Regions from separate parts of the Sphingomonas aerolata genome, predicted to be linked through region 1. Evidence: predicted binding sites of a transcription regulator. Region 1 holds the regulator's gene; the other holds the start of a gene.
The links. Region 1 encodes LexA, which represses DNA repair genes until DNA is damaged. Its sites were predicted from a motif close to GTTCCNCNCTTGTTCT; they were not measured.

Region 1 (4,358 bases):
GCGCGGTCCGCGCGTTGCCGGCGGTTCCCGACGGGGCGTTTGCCTTGATGGTCGGCGGCGGTGTGTGGATCGCGCTGTGGCGGACGCGGTGGCGACGGATCGGAATCCTGCCCTTGGCGGTCGGCGCGATCTGGGCGCTGACGACGCCGTCACCCGATATCCTTGTGACGGGCGATGGTCGCCACGTCGCGGTCCGGACCGCCGCCGGGCTCGCGCTGCTCCGCGATCGGGCGGGTGACTATGTCCGCGATACGCTGGCGGAGAATGGTGGGGTCGACGGTGAGCCGCTGCTGCTCGCGGATCAGCCCGATGCGCGGTGCAGCCGCGACCTGTGCCTGACCGATGTTGTCGCCCGCGGCCGAGCCTGGCGCGTGCTGGCGACGCGGAGCGTTTACCGGGTGCCGATCGCGGAGATGGTTGCCGCCTGCCGGCGCGCGGACATCGTCATCAGCGAGCGCGGGCTGCCGCGTGGTTGTACGCCGCGATGGCTGAAGCTCGATCGATCGGTGCTTGAGCGGACCGGGGGGATCGCGTTGACGCTGACCACGGGGCGGATGGTGACGGTGCTCAATCCGGGAGATCGGCACCCGTGGCGCGATCCGCCGACGCTGGCGCGGCCAATGCGACGGTTCGGGGCGGCGGGCGATCAGCATGGGCTGGCCGGGGGGGCGGCGTCGGTCCGGTTTCGGGTGCCGGCTCGGGGGTGGTCAGAGCGATAGGTCGCGACTGGGTATGTCGGGTCATGATACTGCGAAGGTGGGGCCTCCGATTGGGAGGGCCGCAATTCCGAAACGCGGACGATGGTGCCTGGGGCCGTTGGTCACGAACGCCACTGCCGGTTGCGTGGCGGTGATGACCGCCAGCGCCACCCGGCATTCGTCAGTCGTAGCGGCGCAGGATACCCGACAGCTTGCCCTGAACCCGGACCTGTGCGGGCGCATAACGCTGGGGGTCATAGGCGCGGTTGGCCGGGTCGAGCCGGACCATTGCGCCCTCGCGGCGGAAATATTTCAGCGTCGCTTCGCTGTCCTCGATCAGCGCGACGACGATCTCGCCGTCGCGTGCGATCTCGGTACGGCGGATCAGCGCATAATCGCCGTCAAGGATGCCGGCTTCGACCATCGAGTCCCCCGAAACCTCCAGCGCATAATGCTCGCCAGTGCCAAGCAAAGCGGCCGGGACGGCGAGCATCGAACTGCCTTCAAAGGCTTCGATTGGGACGCCGGCGGCGATCCGGCCGTGCAGCGGGATCTCGACGACGTCGTTCGCCGCGATGCGATCGGGCGACGCGGGCGTGGCGCTGGCCGTGTTCGGCGCAGATACGGTGTCGGCCGATGCCGCCACCTTCGGCCCCGACTTCGCCGCCATCTGCCCTGTTGCAGACTCGGGACGCTCGGGCATCCGCAGCACTTCGAGCGCGCGCGCACGGTTGGGCAGGCGTCGGATGAAGTTGCGCTCCTCAAGCGCGCTGATCAGACGGTGCACGCCCGATTTCGATTTCAGGTCGAGCGCGTCCTTCATCTCCTCGAACGAGGGCGACACGCCCGTCTCGGCGAGGCGGTCATTGATGAAGCAGACAAGCTCGTGCTGCTTGCGCGTGAGCATAACGGTTCTCCGTCCGGAACAGACGAGGAACTTCTATGGAACACTTGCAGCTTCGTCAAGCGGTGACGTCACGCGATGACGAGGATTTCCGCCGAGTCGCCCGCCCTTGCCGCCGGCGCGTCGCCGTCGCGGATGATCAGGCAGGACGAACGGGCGAGCGTCAGCAGCATCGAGCTGTCCTGGATGGTCGAGGCATAGGCGCGACCCTTGCGCAGTTCGGCGCGCATATAGTCGGTCCGCGACTGGTTGGGCGGAAGATCCTCGCCGAGCAGCGCATGCGTCGTCTGCGGCAGGGGATCGCGCGCGCCGAGCATGTGCGCGACCACGGGGCGGACGAACAGGATCGCGGTGACGAAGGCGGAGACGGGATTGCCCGGCAGGCCGAGCAGCATCGTCCGGCCAAGCGTACCCGCCATCATCGGCTTGCCCGGGCGCAGCGCGATCCGCCAGAAGTCGATTGCCCCGCCGGCCGCCTCGATCGCGGGGCGGACGAGGTCGTGATCGCCGACCGACGCGCCCCCCGTGGTTACCAGCAGATCGGCGTCGACCCCGGCAAAGGCGTCACGCAGCGTGTCGAGCCGGTCGGGGAGGATTCCGAGATCGATAATGTCGACGGGCAGGTCGGCGAGCATCGCGGCGAGCATGATGCCGTTTGATTCCGGTAGCGGGACGGGGTCGCTGGTCGAGCCGGGCGGAACGAGCTCGTCCCCCGTCGCGGCGACCGCGACGCGCAGCCGGCGGCCGACCGACAGCGTGCCGTGTCCGCCGGTCGCAGCGACCGCGATGCGCGCGGGCGTCAGCCGATCGCCGGCCGCGATCAGCCGCGTGCCGGTCGCGAAGTCGAGCCCCTTGCGGCGTGTGTTGCGGCCTTCAAAGGCGGGGCCTTCGCCGTCGAGCATCAGCCGGTCGCCGTCGCGCGCGGCCTCTTCCTGAACAAGGACGGTATCAGCGCCGGGCGGCATCGCCGCGCCGGTGAAGATGCGCGTCGCCTCGCCCGGGGCGAGCGTGCCGGCGAAGGGGCGGCCGGCCGCGCTCTCGCCGATGACCGTCCACGGCCCGGGTAGATCGGCGTAGCGGATCGCATAGCCGTCCATCGCCGAAAGGTCGGTCGCAGGCTGGGTGCGGCGGGCGAGAATGTCCTCCGCCGCCCAGCGACCCATCGCGGAGCGCAGCGGCACGGTTTCGGCCGGCACGCGCGATGCCATGGCGAAGAGGCGGGACTGGGCTTCGGCGACGGGGACGAGAGGGCGCATGCGGGCTCCGTTCAGCGGGGCGATGAAGGTCTGCGCTGCTCGCACGAATGCCGCGGGGCGGAAAGCGGGCAACGCCGCGACCGGCAGGACACCGGTCGGTTATGCGATCAACGTACGAGGTAAGGCAGACGTTGCGGTGAGATGGGACGACATGCCCTGCGTTGCGTCGCGCGCAAATCCTGTCGTCAGCGCAGGCAAAACGCGCTAGCCCTGTGGCGCAGGTCCGACGCAAGCCGGATCCGCACAGATCGCGTCGGTGCCCCTCGGGGCTTGAATGGGAATGCGGTGCGGGGTTTGCCCCAAGACCGCAGCTGTCCCTGCAACTGTAAGCGGCGAGCGACACGCACGCGCCCCCTGCGACGGGGGCAGCCACTGGGCCGATGGCCTGGGAAGGTGTGCGTCGAGCCTTGACCCGTGAGCCAGGAGACCTGCCGGCGTCTGGTCGCTCTTGTCCCGGTCCAGGGGGTGGCCGAGGCACGGTGAACGCCGTCTGAGCGACGACCATGCGGCGGGGGCCGCATCGGCGACGCATGCCGGCCGCTCAGGGCGTCCGGTCGGCGCGCGTCCCGGTCGTTCGCGGCAGGCCCCCGTCCTCGTCGGACGCCGGGGATGTGCCAATGACCAAGATCATGACCGGGCGGACCGCCGGTCGTTCGACGCGACACCGGATCGGCTGGATGTTCGCGATGCTGGTGGCGGCCAATATCGCCGCCTGGGGATGGGCGTTCGCGCTGTTCCAAACGCAGCCATTGATGCTGGGCACCGCGATGCTCGCCTGGGGGCTGGGGCTGCGCCATGCGGTCGACGCCGATCATATCGCGGCGATCGACAACGTGACGCGCAAGCTGATGCAGGACGGGCAGCGGCCGATCGGGGTCGGCTTCTGGTTCGCGGTCGGCCATTCGGGGATCGTCCTGATCGCCGCGGTCGCGATCGCGCTGACCGCGAGTGCGCTGGCGCAGTTCGAGGCGTTCAAGCAGGCGGGCGGGGTGATCGCGACACTGATCTCCGCGCTGTTCCTGTTCACGATCGCGGCGATGAACCTGATCATCCTGCGATCGGTGTGGCGGACCTTCGGCCATGTCCGCGGCGGGGGGCGCTATGTCGAGGAGGATCTCGACCTGCTTCTCGGCAATCGCGGGCTGCTCGCGCGGCTGTTCCGGCCGATGTTCCGGCTGGTCACGCGCAGCTGGCACATGGCGCCGCTCGGGTTCCTGTTCGGGCTGGGGTTCGACACCGGGACCGAAGTCGCGATCCTCGGCCTGTCTGCAAGCCAGGCGGCGGACGGGCTGTCGATCGGCACGGTGCTGGTGCTGCCGGTGCTGTTCGCGACGGGCATGGCACTGGTCGACAGTGCCGACGGGGTGGTGATGCTCGGCGCGTATGAATGGGCGTTCGTGAAGCCGATCCGCAAGCTCTATTACAACATCACGATCACGCTGATCTCGGCGATCGTCGCGATCGCGATCGGCGGGATCGAGACGCTCGCGCTGCTGGCGT
Region 2 (4,358 bases), 160 kb from region 1:
TGCCGTTGCTCGAGCGTGCCGCGCAGGCGGAGCCGACCAATGCCGAAATCGGCGATCATCTCGGCGATGCCTATTGGAGCATGGGCCGACGCTACGAGGCGCGCTATGCGTGGCAGGCCGCGATCGTCACCGGCGATGCCGAGGAGCGCGCGCGCATCGCCGCGAAGATCGACACCGGCCTGCCGATCGCTGCGCGCCGTTGACCCCTGATCCCGAGACCCCGATGCCGACGACGACCGAAACCGCACCAGCCAAGATCAACCTCGCGCTGCATGTGCGTCACCGCCGCGCGGACGGCTATCACGAGCTCGAGACGCTGTTCGCCTTTGCCGAGCATGGCGACGTCGTCACGGTGCGCACGGCGGACGCGGACAGCTTTGCCATCATCGGGCCGTTCGCCGCGGCATTGCGCCCGCAAGCAGGGGGCACGGACGCGGCGCCGTGGAACGGCAACCTGGTAACGGCCGCGGCGGATGCTTTCGTCGCGACGTTCGGGATCGCCGCGCATCACGCGATCACGCTCGACAAGCGGCTGCCGATCGCATCGGGGATCGGTGGCGGCTCCGCCGATGCCGCGGCGACGCTGCGCGCGCTGGCGCGGTTGTACGGCGTCGCGGTGCAGGATCCGGCTCTCCACGACATTGCCGCCCGACTGGGTGCGGACGTGCCCGCGTGCCTCCTCAACCGGACGACGTTCGGGACTGGGCGCGGCGACATGCTCGTCGCGGTCGACGGGCTGGCGGGAACGCCGTTGCTGTGCGTCAATCCGGGCGTGGCGGTGTCGACCGCGGCGGTATTCGGCGCGTGGGACGGGATCGACCGCGGGCCGCTCGGCAAGGGGCCGCTGCTCGAACGCGCGATTGCCGGGCGGAACGACCTCGAGGCGCCGGCCTGCGCGATCGCGCCGGAGATTGCCCGCGTCCGCGCGCTGCTGGACGCGGCGCCGGGCGTGCTGCTCGCGCGCATGTCGGGATCGGGGGCGACCTGCTTTGCGCTGTTCGACAGAATCGCGGCCCGTGATTCCGCGGCGGCGGATGCTGGTGTGCAGGGTTGGTGGACGCTGGCGTGCACGCTGCGCTGAACGCGGGTTAAATGCCGCGTTGAAACTGTTCGGCTTTGGGACTCCGGACGCTGTAAAATTGATTGCATCGTACCGGTCGGCGGCGTCAAATCATGGTGTCCACTACCGGATCGGCGCCATGGTTTGCCGACCGGCCCAAGGTTTCTCCCAAGACGCCGAAGCGGACCCATGATGGGAGGGCGGTCACCGAAAGGCGGCCGCCCTTTTTCACATTCCCCGATGTTCCGCACTTGTTCCGTGAGAACAAAAGCAATACATGGCGTTTGACGCGTTGAATGGCACGCGCGCTTGCTTTAGCGATGGGAGCTTATCGATGGCCGCTAATCTGAAAGTGATCGACACCGGCATGGCAACAGCAACCAACGACCGGCAAAAGGCGCTCGATGCCGCACTCGCGCAGATCGACCGCGCGTTCGGCAAGGGCTCGGCGATGCGTCTGGGCTCAAAGGAGACGATGCAGGTCGAGGTGATCTCGACCGGCTCGCTTGGGCTCGACATCGCGCTCGGCGTCGGCGGCCTGCCGCGCGGCCGCGTGATCGAGATCTACGGTCCGGAAAGCTCGGGCAAGACCACGCTCGCACTCCACGTCATTGCCGAAGCGCAGAAGAATGGCGGCACCGCGGCATTCGTCGACGCCGAGCATGCACTCGACCCGGTCTATGCCAAGAAACTCGGCGTCAACATCGACGAACTGATCGTGTCGCAGCCGGACACCGGCGAGCAGGCGCTCGAGATCGTCGACACGCTGGTCCGCTCGAACGCGATCGACGTACTCGTCGTCGATTCGGTCGCAGCGCTCGTGCCGCGCGCCGAAATCGAGGGCGAGATGGGCGACAGCCATGTCGGGCTTCAGGCGCGTCTGATGTCGCAGAGCCTTCGCAAGCTGACCGGCTCGATCAGCCGGTCGCGCTGCATGGTGATCTTCATCAACCAGCTGCGCATGAAGATCGGCGTCATGTACGGCAACCCGGAGACGACGACGGGCGGCAACGCGCTGAAGTTCTACGCCTCGGTCCGTCTCGACATTCGCCGCATCGGTGCGGTCAAGGCGGGCGATGAGGTCACCGGCAACCAGACGCGCGTGAAGGTCGTCAAGAACAAGGTCGCGCCGCCGTTCAAGCAGGTCGAATTCGACATCATGTACGGGCAGGGCGTTTCGAAGCTCGGCGAGATCCTTGATCTCGGCGTGAAGGCCGGGCTGGTCGAGAAATCGGGTGCGTGGTTCAGCTATGACAGCGTCCGGCTCGGTCAGGGTCGCGAGAATTCGAAGACCTTCCTCAAGGACAATCCCGAGACCGCCGATCGTCTCGAAAAGCAGATCCGCGCGCGCACCGACAAGGTCGCCGAGGAAATGATGGTCGGTCCCGACGCCGAAGACGACGCCTGAGTGAGAGTCGGAGCCCTTTTCCTCGCGGGGAAGGGCTCCGCGTCTTGTGACAGGGCGAGCAGCGTTCCGGGCTGATGAAGCGGTCGGGCCTCGGCTCGCCGAGTTGAGCTAAAGTGCCGCGACCTGGACGCATGTTGGGTAATTGTCCGGAAATCCAGCGAACCTTGACGGGCATATGCTTCACGACTTGCGTCAAACGCGCCACAAGAGCTGTCTCGTGCGCACAGACGGGAGTTCGACCATGCGATACGGCGGATGATGACCAGTGATCGAGACTGGACCGGACGCGTCGGCGACATCTGGGCCACGGAATGGCGCCGTACGGACCGCAGCTTCGAGGGGCTTGCGCCCGTACTGAACGCCGCGATCCTTGCAGCGGCAGGACCGCAGAGCCGCACTGTCGTCGATATCGGTTGCGGCGCCGGCGCCACGTCGCTGGCCAGCGCGCAGGCGCTGCCGGACGGGCAGGTAATAGGCATCGATCTCTCCCCGACGCTGATCGCAGTGGCGAACCACCGCGCCGGGCACCTGACCAATGTCGTGTTCCGCTGCGCCGACGTCGCGGCGAGCGTCGAGACGCTAGCGCCGATCGACCTCTATGTCTCGCGGCATGGGGTTATGTTTTTCGCCGATCCGGTGGCCGCCTTTGCCCAGCTCGCTGAGGCCGCCGCCCCCGGCGCCGGGCTCGTCTTTTCGTGCTTTGCCGAGCGTGCAGCCAATCGCTGGGCGGTGGAAACTGTCGCGGGTGCGGATGACGCATCCGGACCGACGGGGGCCATGACCACGCCGGGGCCCTTTGCCTTCGCTGATCCGGCCTATGTTGTGGAGATGCTGAAGCAGGCCGGTTGGAGCGCGACGACACCACAGCGTGTCGAGTTCGCTTATCGCGCGGGGGGCGGCGCGGATCCGGTGGCGGACGCGGTCGACTATCTCAGCCGGATCGGCCCCGCGGCGTCGCGGATCCGCGAGACGCACGGCGCGGAACGCGGACAGGCGCTGGCGCGTCTGACCAGCGCGTGCGTCGATCGTCTGGCCGGGGATGCGGTCGAATTTCCGGCCGCCGCCTGGATATGGACGGCACACAGGCCGCGCGACAGCCAAGGGAGCCTGCCATGATCACCGTCCACCATCTCGAAAACTCGCGGTCGCAGCGGATCCTGTGGATGCTCGAGGAACTCGGGCTGCCCTATGAGATCAAGCGCTATGCGCGCGATCCGAAGACGATGCTCGCCCCCCCGGAACTGAAGGCGGTCCATCCGCTCGGCAAGTCGCCGGTAATCGAGGACGGCGACGTTGAGGGTGGCCGGGTCGTGGCGGAGACGGGCGCGATCGTCGAGTATCTCGTCGACAAGGCGGACGGTCGGCTCGGGGCCCCCGCCAAGCGCGCGGATGCGCTGCGCTATCGTTTCTGGCTGCATTATGCCGAAGGCTCGATGATGCCGCCGCTGTTGCTCAAGCTGGTACTCGCGAGGATCCCGGTGATGGGGAAGATCGCGCTGAAGCGCATTCAGCCGATGATCGATGTCCATCTCGATTATGTCGAGGCCGAACTGTCGAAGCGCCCCTGGTTTGCGGGCGACCAGATGACCGCGGCGGACATCATGATGAGCTTTCCGCTCGAAGCGGCGCGCAGCCGTGCGGGGCTCGACGAATCACGCCCCGCGACGATCGCCTGGCTCGGCAAGGTTCATGCGCGACCGGCCTATCAGGCGGGGCTCAAGAAGGGTGGCCCCTATGCCTATGCCTGATCCGGGTGCAGACCACGAGGCGGGCGGGCCGATCGTCTCCTGACGTCCCGTGCCGCTCAGGCCTGGCCGGGTTTGATCTTCTCATAGCTGTCGACATTCACCTTCGGGCCATGCCCGGTCGGTGCGTGCGGCGGGTCGCGGT

Region 2: a site for LexA is predicted at 1,303-1,318, ahead of recA (recombinase RecA). Genes of this name have one in related genera too.

What each region holds. Positions count from the first base shown of each region.
Region 1 is NZ_CP098762.1:1,372,856-1,377,213, forward strand. Features, by position in the region: gene NEF64_RS06430 (ComEC/Rec2 family competence protein) at 1-719, shown strand, start outside; gene lexA (transcriptional repressor LexA) at 880-1,605, opposite strand; gene NEF64_RS06440 (molybdopterin molybdotransferase MoeA) at 1,674-2,858, opposite strand; cobalamin riboswitch at 3,096-3,308, shown strand; gene NEF64_RS06445 (HoxN/HupN/NixA family nickel/cobalt transporter) at 3,488-4,358, shown strand, end outside.
Region 2 is NZ_CP098762.1:1,211,872-1,216,229, forward strand. Features, by position in the region: gene NEF64_RS05685 (tetratricopeptide repeat protein) at 1-203, shown strand, start outside; gene NEF64_RS05690 (4-(cytidine 5'-diphospho)-2-C-methyl-D-erythritol kinase) at 224-1,081, shown strand; gene recA (recombinase RecA) at 1,395-2,468, shown strand; gene NEF64_RS05700 (class I SAM-dependent methyltransferase) at 2,727-3,584, shown strand; gene NEF64_RS05705 (glutathione S-transferase family protein) at 3,581-4,216, shown strand; gene NEF64_RS05710 (dicarboxylate/amino acid:cation symporter) at 4,273-4,358, opposite strand, start outside.